Regions from separate parts of the Vreelandella sp. H-I2 genome, predicted to be linked through region 1. Evidence: predicted binding sites of a transcription regulator. Region 1 holds the regulator's gene; each other region holds the start of a gene.
The links. The regulator FNR, encoded in region 1, switches genes on or off when oxygen is low (the NO sensors DNR and NnrR bind a similar motif). The targets are predictions, from matches to a motif close to TTGATNTANATCAA.
Positions count from the first base shown of each region.

Region 2: a site for FNR is predicted at 988-1,001, ahead of ACUVOF_RS09525 (ribonucleoside triphosphate reductase). Genes of this name have one in related genera too.
Region 3: a site for FNR is predicted at 2,232-2,245, ahead of frdA (fumarate reductase (quinol) flavoprotein subunit). Genes of this name have one in related genera too.

Region 1 covers NZ_JBRAMC010000002.1:168,575-172,908, reverse strand. The annotation lists gene ACUVOF_RS05375 (heavy metal translocating P-type ATPase) at 1-248, shown strand, start outside; gene ccoS (cbb3-type cytochrome oxidase assembly protein CcoS) at 245-490, shown strand; gene ACUVOF_RS05365 (sulfite exporter TauE/SafE family protein) at 487-1,182, shown strand; gene hemN (oxygen-independent coproporphyrinogen III oxidase) at 1,271-2,692, shown strand; gene fnr (fumarate/nitrate reduction transcriptional regulator Fnr) at 2,777-3,523, shown strand; gene ttcA (tRNA 2-thiocytidine(32) synthetase TtcA) at 3,516-4,334, opposite strand, start outside.
Region 2 covers NZ_JBRAMC010000003.1:339,253-343,586, forward strand. The annotation lists gene ACUVOF_RS09525 (ribonucleoside triphosphate reductase) at 1-904, opposite strand, end outside; gene ACUVOF_RS09530 (U32 family peptidase) at 1,050-1,997, opposite strand; gene ubiU (ubiquinone anaerobic biosynthesis protein UbiU) at 2,006-3,001, opposite strand; gene hemN (oxygen-independent coproporphyrinogen III oxidase) at 3,205-4,334, shown strand, end outside.
Region 3 covers NZ_JBRAMC010000004.1:250,432-254,765, reverse strand. The annotation lists gene menH (2-succinyl-6-hydroxy-2,4-cyclohexadiene-1-carboxylate synthase) at 1-617, shown strand, start outside; gene ACUVOF_RS11955 (anion permease) at 626-2,095, opposite strand; gene frdA (fumarate reductase (quinol) flavoprotein subunit) at 2,353-4,140, shown strand; gene ACUVOF_RS11945 (succinate dehydrogenase/fumarate reductase iron-sulfur subunit) at 4,137-4,334, shown strand, end outside.

The DNA of each region.
Region 1 (4,334 bases):
TGCGGATTTTTGAAGCTATCGAGATTTCCCGCGCTACCCGGCGTATCATGCGCCAAAATATGATCTGGTCTGTGTGCTATAACTTTTCGGCGCTACCGCTGGCAGCAATGGGGTTAGTGCCTCCCTGGCTAGCCGCCATTGGCATGTCGCTAAGTTCGCTCGTGGTGGTCGGTAATGCCCTGCGGCTATCACGCTGGCGCGCCCAACCCGCTACTTCGCTTAGCGCTACAAACCCGGTAACTGCATGACGATTCTGTATCTACTCATTCCGCTCTCACTGATTTTACTCGGCCTCGCCGTCTGGGCATTTTTCTGGGCGGTTAAAAATGATCAGTTCGACGACCTGGAAGGGCCCGCGCACCGTATTTTGTTTGATGAGGATGAGAACGACCTCAGCCCCGAACAGCGTCGCCAGCGGCAGCAAGCCAAGAACAAGCCTGTTGCACCTTCAGATACGCCCCCATCCGACGACCAAGAGCCACGGCCATGAACCCAACGGGCCTTGATCTGCCGCCGCTATTAGCGGCGTTTGTATTTGGTTTGATGGGCGGCGCTCACTGCATCGGCATGTGTGGCGGCATTATGAGCGCACTCACCTTCGCGGTGCCTCCCAGCATGCGTCATCCGGCACGGTTGGGTGGCCTGCTGCTCAGCTATAACGCCGGTCGTATCACTAGCTATATGAGCGCAGGTGCGCTGGTTGCGCTATTAGGTACACTGTTTTCTCTTTCAGCTACCGCTAGGTTGTTACTCCAGGTTTTTGCCGCGCTGATGCTCATCTTAATGGCGCTGTATATTGCCAACTGGTGGAAGGGGCTGCTCAAAATCGAAGCTGTTGGCCGCCGCCTATGGCGCCTTCTTGAGCCTATAGGGCGGCGTTTAATGCCCGTTGTACACCTTCCCCAAGCCTTCGCGCTGGGGGCAGTGTGGGGCTGGCTACCCTGCGGGCTGGTTTACTCCATGCTGGCCTGGAGTTTAGCGATTTCCGACCCATTGCAAGGGGCACTGCTAATGGGCGCCTTTGGGCTTGGTACATTACCCGCGTTATTAGCGACTGGACTTGCTGCGCGCCAGTTAAGCCATCTCATACGTCACCCAGCAACACGCAGCGTGGCCGCGTTAACCATTATCACCTTTGCGCTTTGGCAGCTTTGGACCCTCACAGTGCATAATCTCCACTAATATGATATGGCTCAACGTTTACTAAGCCTCTGCACGCTAGGCTGGCCTTAATTTTAAAATGCCATCCCTAACGCCGGAGCACACCTTCATGCCCGTTCATGCCTCTGCGGCTTTCTCTACTGCATCAGCCCCTAAGCAGATAGTGTGGGATGAGGCCCTGCTGCGCCGCTACGATACCAGCGGACCGCGCTACACCTCCTATCCAACTGCACTGTCGTTTCATGACCAATTTACCCCTAGTGATTTGACCCAGGCGCTAGAGCGCAGCAATACCAGCAAGCGTTCACTCTCGCTGTATGTGCACATCCCTTTCTGCCGAAAAATCTGCTTCTACTGCGCCTGTAATAAAATCGCCACCAAGAATACCGCTCTGGCTGAACCCTACTTAGCCCGACTCGACCGCGAAATGGTACTGACCGCCCGCCGCTTAGATACCACACGGGCGGTTGAGCAGTTACATTGGGGAGGTGGTACACCGACATTTCTCAGCTTGAATCAGATGGGCGATCTGATTGATCGCCTGGATGCCCGTTTTGGGCTTTCGTCCTCTCACGATCGCGATTATGCGATTGAAATAGATCCTCGCGAAGCGGATGTATTTACCTTAAGGCACCTCCAGTCGTTGGGATTTAACCGCATCAGCCTGGGCGTGCAGGACTTAAGCCCGCTGGTGCAGAAAGCCATTAATCGCATTCAGCCTCGGATACTCACCGAAACGCTGATGGATGAAGCGCATCGATTGGGTTTTAGGTCTTTGAATCTTGATTTGATTTATGGCCTGCCGTTTCAAACTGAAAAGAGCTTTGCTGACACCTTGCGCCAGGTAATTGAGCTGAACCCCGCACGGCTTTCTGTGTTTAATTACGCCCATATGCATGAGCGCTTTCCCCCTCAGCGGCGCATTAATGTCGATGACTTGCCAGGAGGCGAAGAGAAGCTGGCGATTCTTCGTACCACTATTGAAATGCTCACCGCGGCGGGTTATGTGCATATCGGTATGGATCACTTTGCCCGTACTGACGACAGCTTAGCCGTTGCCCAGCGTGAAGGCTCGCTACAGCGTAACTTTCAAGGCTACTCCAGCCACGCCCAGTGTGACTTAATTGGTCTTGGCGTTTCGGCGATTTCTCGCATTGATGATATCTATGCGCAAAATCCTAGTGATCTGACACGCTACGAAGCGTCGCTGGATCAGGGGCAGCTTGCCACGGTGCGTGGCATACGCTTAAGCGATGACGACCTGATCCGGCGGGACGTGATTGAGCGGCTGATGTGCGATATGCGTATTGATTTGGCCACGGTTAGTCAACGCTGGAACATTGATGCTCCGCGCTACTTTGCGCCAGCACTTGAACATCTGCGAAGCGCCGAGCAAGATGGTCTGCTAACGCGAAGCGGCGATCAACTAAGCGCTACCCCCATGGGCCGACTGCTCATTCGCCATATAGCGATGGCGTTTGATGCTCACCTGCCGCAGCAAACGGGCCAAGGCTACTCAAAGATTGTTTAATAATCTTTAAGCAGGCATGCCATAGCGACTATAATAAGTAAGGTTTTTCTAATCGATAAGCGGCACTCACTTAAGGAGCAACGCATGCTGGAATCCATGAGCCCCAGACGCTCGCTACTCCACGAAGCTCGCTGCCAAACCTGCAGTTTGAGTTCACTGTGCTTGCCGCTTGCCCTTGAACTGGACGACATGGGACAGTTCGATGCCATTATTCGCCGCCGTGCGCCGCTGAAAAAAGGCGCGCTACTGTTTCGCCAGGGAGATGCCTTTACCAGTGTTTATGCGGTACGTTCGGGCAGCCTTAAACAAGTCACATCAGAGGGGAACGGCAGCGAGCAACTGACCAATTTCTATCTACCTAGTGAATTGGTCGGGCTGGATGGGATTGATGAAGAGCACTATCCCGGGAGCGTAATCGCCCTGGAAACGACCACGGTTTGCGAAATCCCCTTTGACCGCCTGGATTTACTGTCAGAAGAGCTGCCCGAACTACGTGGCCAGTTGTATCGCAGCATGAGCAAAGAATTACGCGACGACCGGCGCATGATGCGCCTGTTATCACGTAAAACCGCCGACCAGCGGCTGGCAAGCTTTTTGATTACGCTTTCAGATCGTTTTCGTCGGCGGGGTTACTCGCCTTACAGCTTTCGACTTTCAATGCCCAGAGCTGATATCGGCAACTACCTCGGGCTGGCGGTGGAAACGGTCAGCCGCATCTTAAGCCGCCTTCAGCAGCAAAATGTAGTGGCGGTTTCGGGGCGAGAGGTTAATATCCTCGACATGCAGCGTTTGATAACTCTCACCGAAGAAGAACAGCAAACGGTTAGCTGACGTTAAACGCCTGGATTCGCCCGGCCAGTAACTCTGCCTGCTTGGCCTCTAAACCTGCAAAATCGAACAGATTGCGGTCTGCCAGTTGGGAAGGCGCGATATTAGTGACGGCTTTAAACATGCTTTCCAGGCGGCCGGGGAACTTTTTATCCCATTCAGCGAGCATCTCTTTTACCACTTGGCGCTGCATATTAGGCTGGGAACCACAAAGATTGCAGGGAATAATCGGGAATTCCATCAACCGAGAAAACTCGGCAATATCCGCCTCTTTACAATAAGCCAAAGGCCGAATGACGATATTCTTGCCATCATCGGAGAGCAGCTTGGGCGGCATCGCTTTCAGGTTGCCCCCAAAGAACATATTGAGAAACAGCGTTTCAAGAATATCTTCGCGATGGTGACCCAAAGCAATTTTATTGGCGCCTATCTCTTCTGCAAAGCCATACAGCGAGCCGCGCCGCAGGCGTGAACAGAGCGCACAGGTGGTTTTGCCTTCTGGGGTTTTCTCCTTTACAACCGAGTAGGTATCACGTTCGACAATATGATATTCAACGCCCTGCTTATCCAGGTAACTAGGCAGCACGTGCTCGGGAAATCCCGGCTGCTTTTGGTCTAAATTGACCGCCAGCAGTGAAAAGTTGATCGGTGCATTGCGCTGCAAGTTGCGCAAAATCTCCAGCATCGTGTAGCTATCTTTACCACCGGAGAGGCATACCATGACGCGATCGCCTTCATTGATCATTTGGTAATCAATAATCGCATTGCCCACTTCTCGGCGCAGACGCTTTTGCAACTTGTTAAATTCACGCTT
Region 2 (4,334 bases), on a different contig from region 1:
GCTCACTCAAATCAAGCTGCAGGCGGCAGCACATGGAACGCACCATGTGGGGTTCCAGGTCCGAATTTAGAAAGTTCTGAAAGTAGGGCAGGCCATACTTGGCGGTCAGGGCAAAAAGCCGTTCGGCGTTGTCGCTTTCCCAGTCGAAATCATGGGTGATGTTATAAGTGGGGATAGGGAACGTAAACACCCGCCCATGGCGGTCGCCAGCCTCCATGATTTCCAAGTAGGCGCGGTTGATTAAGTCCATTTCAACCTGCAGCTCACCGTAGCTAAACGGCTGTTCCTCGCCGCCGATAACCGGTACCTGCTGACGCAAGTCGTCGGGGCAGACCCAATCGAAGGTCAAGTTGGTGAACGGTGTCTGACTACCCCAGCGCGACGGTACGTTAAGATTGTAAATAAACTCTTGGAGCGCCTGCTTGACCTGTGCGTAGGATAGGCTGTCCTTGCGCACGTAGGGTGCCAGATAGGTATCGAAAGAGCTGAAGGCTTGCGCTCCGGCCCACTCGTTCTGCAAAGTGCCGAGAAAGTTGACCATCTGCCCCAAAGCGCTGGAAAGGTGTCGGGGTGGGTGGCTTTCGGCACGACCCGGCACACCATTGAAACCCTCAAGTAGCAGAGTACGCAGCGACCAACCGGCGCAATAGCCGCACAGCATGTCCAGATCATGAATATGCAGGTCACCTTCCCGGTGGGCTTCACCTATGGCGTGTGGGTAAACCTCATCTAGCCAGTAGTTGGCGATCAGTTTGCCAGAAACATTGAGAATTAAACCGCCCAATGAATAGCCCTGGTTGGCATTGGCATGAACACGCCAGTCGGCGCGTTGGAGGTACTCGTTGACCGTCGAAGCGACATCAATATGGCGCTTTGCTACCTGAACGCTGGAGGAGTTTTTCACCTAATTCACCTATATATGTACGTATCAATAAAAATAAATACTATATGTTGTGTTTCAGGATAAGCGTTCAGGAATTTCAAAATATGATCCAGATCAAAAATGATTGGAAAAAATGATAAGGCGAGGTGGCGTTTAAGCGATTGCTTCAGTCGACCATCGTGCGAGTGTTATCCATACCCGGCCGGCCATGCCAATAACCGTCGCAGATTTCAGCTTCCACCAGCGTTAATGGATCGGGTGTAGGTAGCCTGCCGTGGCGGGCCTGGTCGAAGGCCTTGACCACATCGGCCATGCCTTCTGCCCTTGGGCTGAGACGTGCCACTGAAACGCCCATCTTCGCCATGTTTCCAAGCTCATGGCGTAGGTCCTGGCAGGCACTCGAAAGGGTCTGAATACCGTTCAGGGTAAAAACATCACGAGATTCCTGTGAGCGCAGCGCCAAGCCTTCTGGATACTTTTGACAGACGAACTTGCAGCGATCTTTAGGTTTTTGGTGACGGCGGGCGGTAAAGCAACGCGATGACCAGGCCAAGGGGAGATGGCCGTAGGCGAATACTTCACAGGGCTGGATCACACCTGCCTGTTGGCTATCGTTAATAAGCCGGGCCAAGTCTTTCTGCGACATTTCCACCGGCGCCTGCCAACGCTGCATGCCGGCCCGGCCCATGACGCCTAGGGTGGCCGGGTTATAGAGGTTAAGCGCGGCGCCAGCAATGAATGGCAGCCCGGCATTAGAGAGCCGCTGTAGGGCACTCTGGTCGTTAGCCTCGACAATGAAATCGCCGTTGTCGCACAGCTTGCGCAAGTCGCGCAGGTCGGCTTCGGACTCGATCAGCGTCTGGCTGGCAATAATGACCTGCTTGCCAGCCTGGGTAAGCTCGCGACCAATGCCCAGCCAGTCGTCCAGTTTCATATCGCGACGCCTGGAGCAGACTGTCTCGCCCAGGGTAACGACCTCCACCGGCCAGTCGGCCGCTTCACGGTAGAAACTGGCATAGCGTTCCCGCGTCCAATAGAAGAGTACGGGACCGAGCGAAAGTTGTAGACGGTCAGTTAACAGGGCTGGTTGCGAGAGCGGGGTAGGTGACGGCATGCAAACTCCTATTTCCAGCGACGCTCATAGGCGCCCAATGTGGTGGTGGCACCTTCTGAAAGCTCGGCAAGACCGGTCATCCAGGCGGATTCGGGTTGAAAGCGCGCAGGTTCATCCGCAAGGCGATTGAGCGCTTGGCGCCAGATACCGGCCACTTTCGACACATAGGCAGGGCTGCGCTGGCGGCCTTCGATTTTCACTGCGCTAATTCCCAGTTCACGTAGCTCTGGTAATAGCTCCAGCGTATTGAGACTGGTGGGTTCCTCAATAGCATGATAAGTCTCACCCGCTACCTCGAAACGCCCCTTGCACAGGGTAGGATAGCCAGCACGCTCGCCTTCGGCGTAGCGGTCGATAAGCACATCGTTAAGACGTGATTCTAACCCCTGAGGAGTCTCTTCCCAGCGTACGTGGGCTGCCGGTGAACAGACGCCCCGCGTATTGGGTGACTCGCCGGTGAGATAGGAGGAGAGATAGCATCGCCCTTCAGCCATGATGCACAGGCTACCAAAGGCGAAAACTTCTAGTTCTACGGGCGACTGTCTGGCCAGGTCGCGCACCTGGGTAATCGATAACACGCGAGGTAGCACGGCGCGCTTGATACCGAATTGTTCATGATAGAAGCGTAATGCTTCATGGCTGGTTGCCGATCCCTGTACCGAAAGGTGACGCGCTACGTCAGGATGGTGTCGCGTGGCGTAATCGAGCAGCCCCATATCGGCGAGGATAAGCGCATCCACGCCCAGTTCGGCGGCTTGGTCTACGGCCTGCGTCCACTGGTGCCAACCATCGGGCTGAGGGTAAGTATTAATGGCACAAAATACGCGTTTGCCATGTTGATGAGCGTAGTCGATACCCTCTCGGGCACGCTTGTCGGTGAAGTTCAATCCGGCAAACTGGCGTGCATTTGTGGCGTTCTGGAAGCCGAAGTAGACAGCATCGGCACCTTCATCTATAGCACGCTTCAGGGCGGGCAGGTTCCCGGCAGGACAAACAAGCTCCATCGCGGAGGCTCCTAACAATGAAAACCTGACTATTTTAGTCATCTATTTTTGCCAACCTTTGACTCAGATCATACTGAGGTGGCTTTTAATCTATGACTTATACGGGAGGGTAGGCGCGGTGGATGCAGGTGGTTTTTAAAACATATATCTTATGCATATTAACTACCGCCAGCTGTGCCAACTTCCAGAGATATTGTCCAATTATGCAAAATGAACTGCTATTCAACCGCCCGTTGGTAGAGAAGTACGATCGCCCAGGCCCCCGTTATACTTCTTATCCCACCGCTCCACAGTTTCATGCAGCATTTGCAGAGGATGACTACCGTAGCGCTGCCGAGCGCAGTAATCAGGCTGATGAACCCAAACCACTCTCGGTCTACGTGCACATCCCGTTTTGTAAAAGCCTATGCTATTACTGCGCCTGTAATAAAATTATTACCCACAACACCGAACGAGCCGATGAATACCTTGAATGGCTCAAACACGAGGTTCGTGTTCAGGGGGCGCTGTTTGATACCACTCGACGAATGACGCAGTTGCACTTGGGTGGCGGCACTCCTACGTACTTAAGTAACACCCAGCTAGGCGAATTGATGGCGGCAATGGATGAGGCTTTTCATTTCGCCGCGCCTGAAGAGCGCGAATTCTCGCTAGAGGTAGACCCACGCACCGTCACGCCCGAGCAGGTGCATGAACTGCACGCGCTGGGGTTCAATCGTTTGAGCTTCGGCGTGCAAGATTTCGATCACGATGTGCAACAAGCGGTCAATCGTGTCCAGAGCGAAGAGCAGGTGGTCTCCCTGGTGAAGGCGGCCCGCGAGGCGGGGTTTGACTCAGTCAGCGTTGACTTAATTTATGGCTTGCCGCTACAAACGGTAGCCAGTTTCGATACCACCCTGGCGAAGATTATTGATCTGCACCCGGATCGAATTGCCGCCTATAGTTATGCGCACCTACCCGAACTGTTTAAAGCCCAGCGGTTGATTCGCCCAGAAGACATGCCGCCGCCAGAGCGTAAGTTGGAGCTGTTGGAATTGACGATTAACCGCCTGACGGCTGCAGGCTATGTCTACATCGGTATGGATCATTTCGCGCTACCTGACGATGAGCTCAGCTTGGCGCGTGAAAATGGCACCTTGCAGCGTAATTTCCAGGGCTACTCCACCCACGCCGATTGCGACATGATTGGGCTGGGAATCACTTCTATCGGTAAGGTCGGCGATACCTACAGCCAAAACGTTAAGGAAACTGCCCAGTATCAGCATCGCCTCGATGAAGGTCGCTTGCCGGTTTTTCGGGGCTATCGCCTCAGCGACGATGACCGCCTGCGCCG
Region 3 (4,334 bases), on a different contig from region 1:
ATCAAAGCGTCCAGACAGCCTCTTTTGAGGCGTTTCACTACTGGCTTACTAACACATTGGTGACTCACGGTATTCGCTGCTACTGCCTGCTGGGCTACTCCCTGGGCGGGCGCTTGGCGCTTTATCATGCTAGCCGTCAGCCATTAGGTCTTGCCGCCCTCTGGTTGGAAAGCGCCCATCCAGGGCTGGCTGCCAGCGAGCGACCCGCCCGCATTGCCCACGATGAACGCTGGGCAACACGTTTCGAGCAGGAACCAATGGAGGGTGTACTTACTGACTGGTATCAGCAACCGGTGTTTTCCGACCTAACCGAGGCCCAGCGTCGTCGGCAGATTCAACGCCGTCTTGCTAATCATGGGCCAGCTGTCGCGAATATGCTGCGTGCGACATCACTCGGCAAGCAACCGTCTCAATGGACATGGCTGGCAAACACGTCGCTACCGGTCAGCTATTTTTCGGGTCTGCGGGATGCCAAGTTCCTCACGCTGGCTTCTCGTCTAAAAACGATGGCCCCCCGTCTGCGCCAGATCACGCTAGACGGGGGGCACAATCTTCATGCTGAACAGCCTGGTGAAATCTCACAACAGCTCAACGCTTGGTATCAAACGTTTGGCTAAACCACTGGTCAGCTAATCACCATTAACCAGGGTAGGCCGATCACCAGCCAAACCACTAAAAATAGCAACCCGAAGATTGCTCCTAGCCGCCAGAAGAGTGTGCTGGGTAGATAGCCACTGCCGTAGTAGACGGGGCTTGGGCCCGTGCCGTAGGGGGTGAGAATGCCCATAAAGCCCAGCGTGGGAAGTAGCAGCAGAACAAACATCTGCATATCCAACCCGGCAATCCCCGATGCCGCTGCCAGAATCACCGGCAGCAGGGCGGTAACGTGCGCTGTCACGCTGGCGAAGAAATAGTGAAGTAGATAGAAGATGGCCACCAGGGCCACCATCGCCATCAGCGGGTCGAAGTGGCTGATCTGCCCGCCGACCACATTGCCAAACCAATTAACGAAACCCACTAGGCTCAGTCCACCTGCTAGCGCTACCAAGGTGGCAAACCATACAAAGGTATTCCAGGCGGCATGATTATCGAGAATATCCTTCCAACTCACGATGCCCACTAACAGCATCCCGCAGATAACCAATAAACCTACCAGTGACCCAGAGATAACACTGCCCGCAAAAACCCACAGCAATAGGGCAGTGACCACCATCATGACCAGTATTATCTCATTCCGGGTCAGTGCACCCAGCTTGGTTAGCTCCTTTCCAGCCCAATCGGAAATTTCATTACCCGCTTTCACCTCTGGGGCACATAGCCAATAGCTCAGTAGCGGCACCAGTAAAAGCAGCAGAATGCCCACCGGCACGACGGCTATGAACCACTGCCCCCAGTTGATACGGATACCGGTGGTGCTTTCGGTTAGTGCGATAGCCAATAGGTTGGGTGCCAGCGCGGTCAAAAATAGTGAGCTTGTCACACAGGTAGATGCGAGCGCTGTCCACATAAGAAAACTGCCCATGCGCTTCATGCTGGGATCATTAGGGTGGGAGTCGTAAAGCGGTGGCAGGTTACGAATTACCGGGTAGATGGTACCCGCACTACGCGCCGTATTAGAAGGCGTAAAGGGCGCAAGAATGCCATCGGCAATCATTACAGCGTAGCCCAGGGCTAAAGTGCGTTTACCCATTGCCTTGACCAGCCAGAGTGATATCCGTCTGCCCAAGCCGGTTTTTTCGTAACCCAGGGCAAACATAAAGGCGCCAAAAATTAGCCAGACGGTGGAGTTGGTAAAGCCCGACACGGCCCATGAGAATGCTTGGTTGGCGGCATTAAAGCCGTCAGATGCTAGTTGCTCCGGAGAGAACAGCACCCACCTCGAAAGCAGGGCCACCAGCGTAACGCCGACCAGTCCCACCACCGCCCCGGGCAAGGGTTCGAGAATCAAGCCAACGACACAGCCAAGAAAAATGGCGAAGAAGTACCACGCATGGGGCGCAAGCCCCGGTGGAGTGGGGATCAGCGCGACAATAATAGCGACTGCTAACGGCGCTAGTAGTTTCCATCGCGGTGAGGGTTGGGCATTGGTTGTCATGCGGTACCTCTCTTCAGTGTTTAGCGTATTTACTTTTGTCGCTTGGTGGGCAGCTATCTGCCTGGCAGTAATTGCTCTGAAGAGTAAGCGGTGCGGCATTAAGGTAAAAGCAACGATAACTTAATTTTTAACTTCCTTGATGTAAGTCAATACTCCTTTCGAGTAATAATCGCGGCCAGCTAGGGGTATGGTAATTTGAAAAGAAGAAGGCGCCGCAGAGTATCGCCATTACGACCTGACTAACGGAAGGAAGCGTTATGCAACAGCGAGATTTCGATATCGTTATTGTGGGTGGAGGAGGAGCAGGTCTACGCGCTGCCATTGGCGCGGCCGAGCAGGCCAAGGAGCAGGGTACACCCCAGCGTATTGCTCTGCTCTCCAAGGTATACCCCATGCGCTCTCATACCGTGGCCGCCGAAGGTGGCGCCGCCGCCGTCACCAGTGCCGAGGACTCCCATCAGGCCCACTTTGACGACACTGTGTCAGGCGGGGATTGGCTGGTTGAACAGGGCGTCGTTGATTACTTTGTCCACCACGCTTATCAAGAGCTGGTACAGATGGAGCGCTGGGGCTGCCCCTGGAGCCGTAAAGACGATGGTCAAGTGCAGGTGCGCCGCTTTGGCGGTATGAAAACCGCCCGCACTTGGTTCGCGGCCGACAAAACCGGCTTCCATATGCTGCATACGCTGTTTCAAACTTCGCTGAAATACCCTGAGATCGAGCGTTTTGATGAGTACTTCGTAGTCGACTTGGCCGTTCATGAAGGGGCTGTCATCGGCGTGATAGCCCTGCAAATCGCCACCGGTGAACTGACCTTGCTGCGCGCTAAAGCGGTGATTCTTGCTACCGGCGGCGCAGGGCGCCTGTTCCGCTTCAATACTAATGCGGGCATTGTCACCGGCGACGGCATGGCGATGGCCTACCGTCACGGCGTGGCACTGCGGGATATGGAATTTGTGCAATACCACCCCACTGGCCTGCCCGGTTCCGGTATTTTAATTACCGAAGCGTGCCGGGGCGAAGGGGGTATTTTGCTCAATAAAGATGGCTATCGCTATCTGCAGGATTATGGCCTAGGCCCGGAAACACCGTTGGGTAAGCCGGAAAACAAGTATATGGAGCTGGGCCCGAGGGACAAACTTTCCCAGGCCTTTTGGCAGGAGCAGCAGGCGGGCCGCACCGGCAAGTATGGCGATAGCGACGTGGTCTATCTCGATCTGCGTCACCTGGGTGAGAAATATATCTTAGAGCGTTTGCCGTTTATCTGCGAACTGGCTAAATCCTATATCAATGTCGACCCGGTGAAAGAGCCGATTCCCATTCGCCCGGCGGTTCACTACACCATGGGCGGGATTGAAACCAACCCACAGTGTGAAACCTCGATTGCCGGGCTATACGCCGCTGGGGAGTGCGCCTCGGTGGGGCTTCACGGTGCCAACCGGCTAGGCTCCAATTCGCTAACCGAGCTACTGGTGTTTGGCCGCTTGGCCGGTGAGCAAGCAAGTCAACGCGCGGCGCAAACCGAGTGGGCCGATATGCGCTTGCTGGAAGCTCAGGGTGATCGTCAGCAAGCCAAGCTACTGCGCCTCTGTGACGGAACCGGCAGTGGGGAGAACTGGGTAGAACTCAAGCACGCCATGGTTCAGGCTATGGAGAGCGGCTGCGGTATTTATCGCACTGAAAAGGGCATGCAGGAATCGCTTGATACCATCCGCCAGCTACGAGCGCGCTACGACAAGGTTCGCGTTAACGATACCAGCAAAATATTCAATACCGAGCTGCTTGAGTTTATCGAATTTGGGTATGGCCTGGATATTGCCGAGGCCTCATGTCTGAGTGCTCTGGAGCGTCGTGAATCCCGCGGTGCTCATCAGCGCTTGGATGAAGGCATGCAGAAACGCGATGACGTTAATTACCTCAAACATAGCCAGGTGTTCTATCAAGGCGAAGCCAATGCCGAGTTGCACTGGCAGGATGTCGATGTCCGGTTTTCCGCACCGGCTGAGCGGGCCTATGGCGATGCGGGCAAGGGGGGCAAGGTATGAACACCCAGCAGATCAGCACCAAACAAGTTAGCGTCAAACGCTATCTGCCAGACAGCTCGGCTGAACCCTTCTGGCAGCAGTACGAGTTACCGGTGGACGACAGTACCTCGCTACTGGATGCCCTCAACCATATCAAAGAGCAGCTCGATAGCACGCTGAGCTACCGCTGGTCGTGCCGCATGGCGATTTGTGGC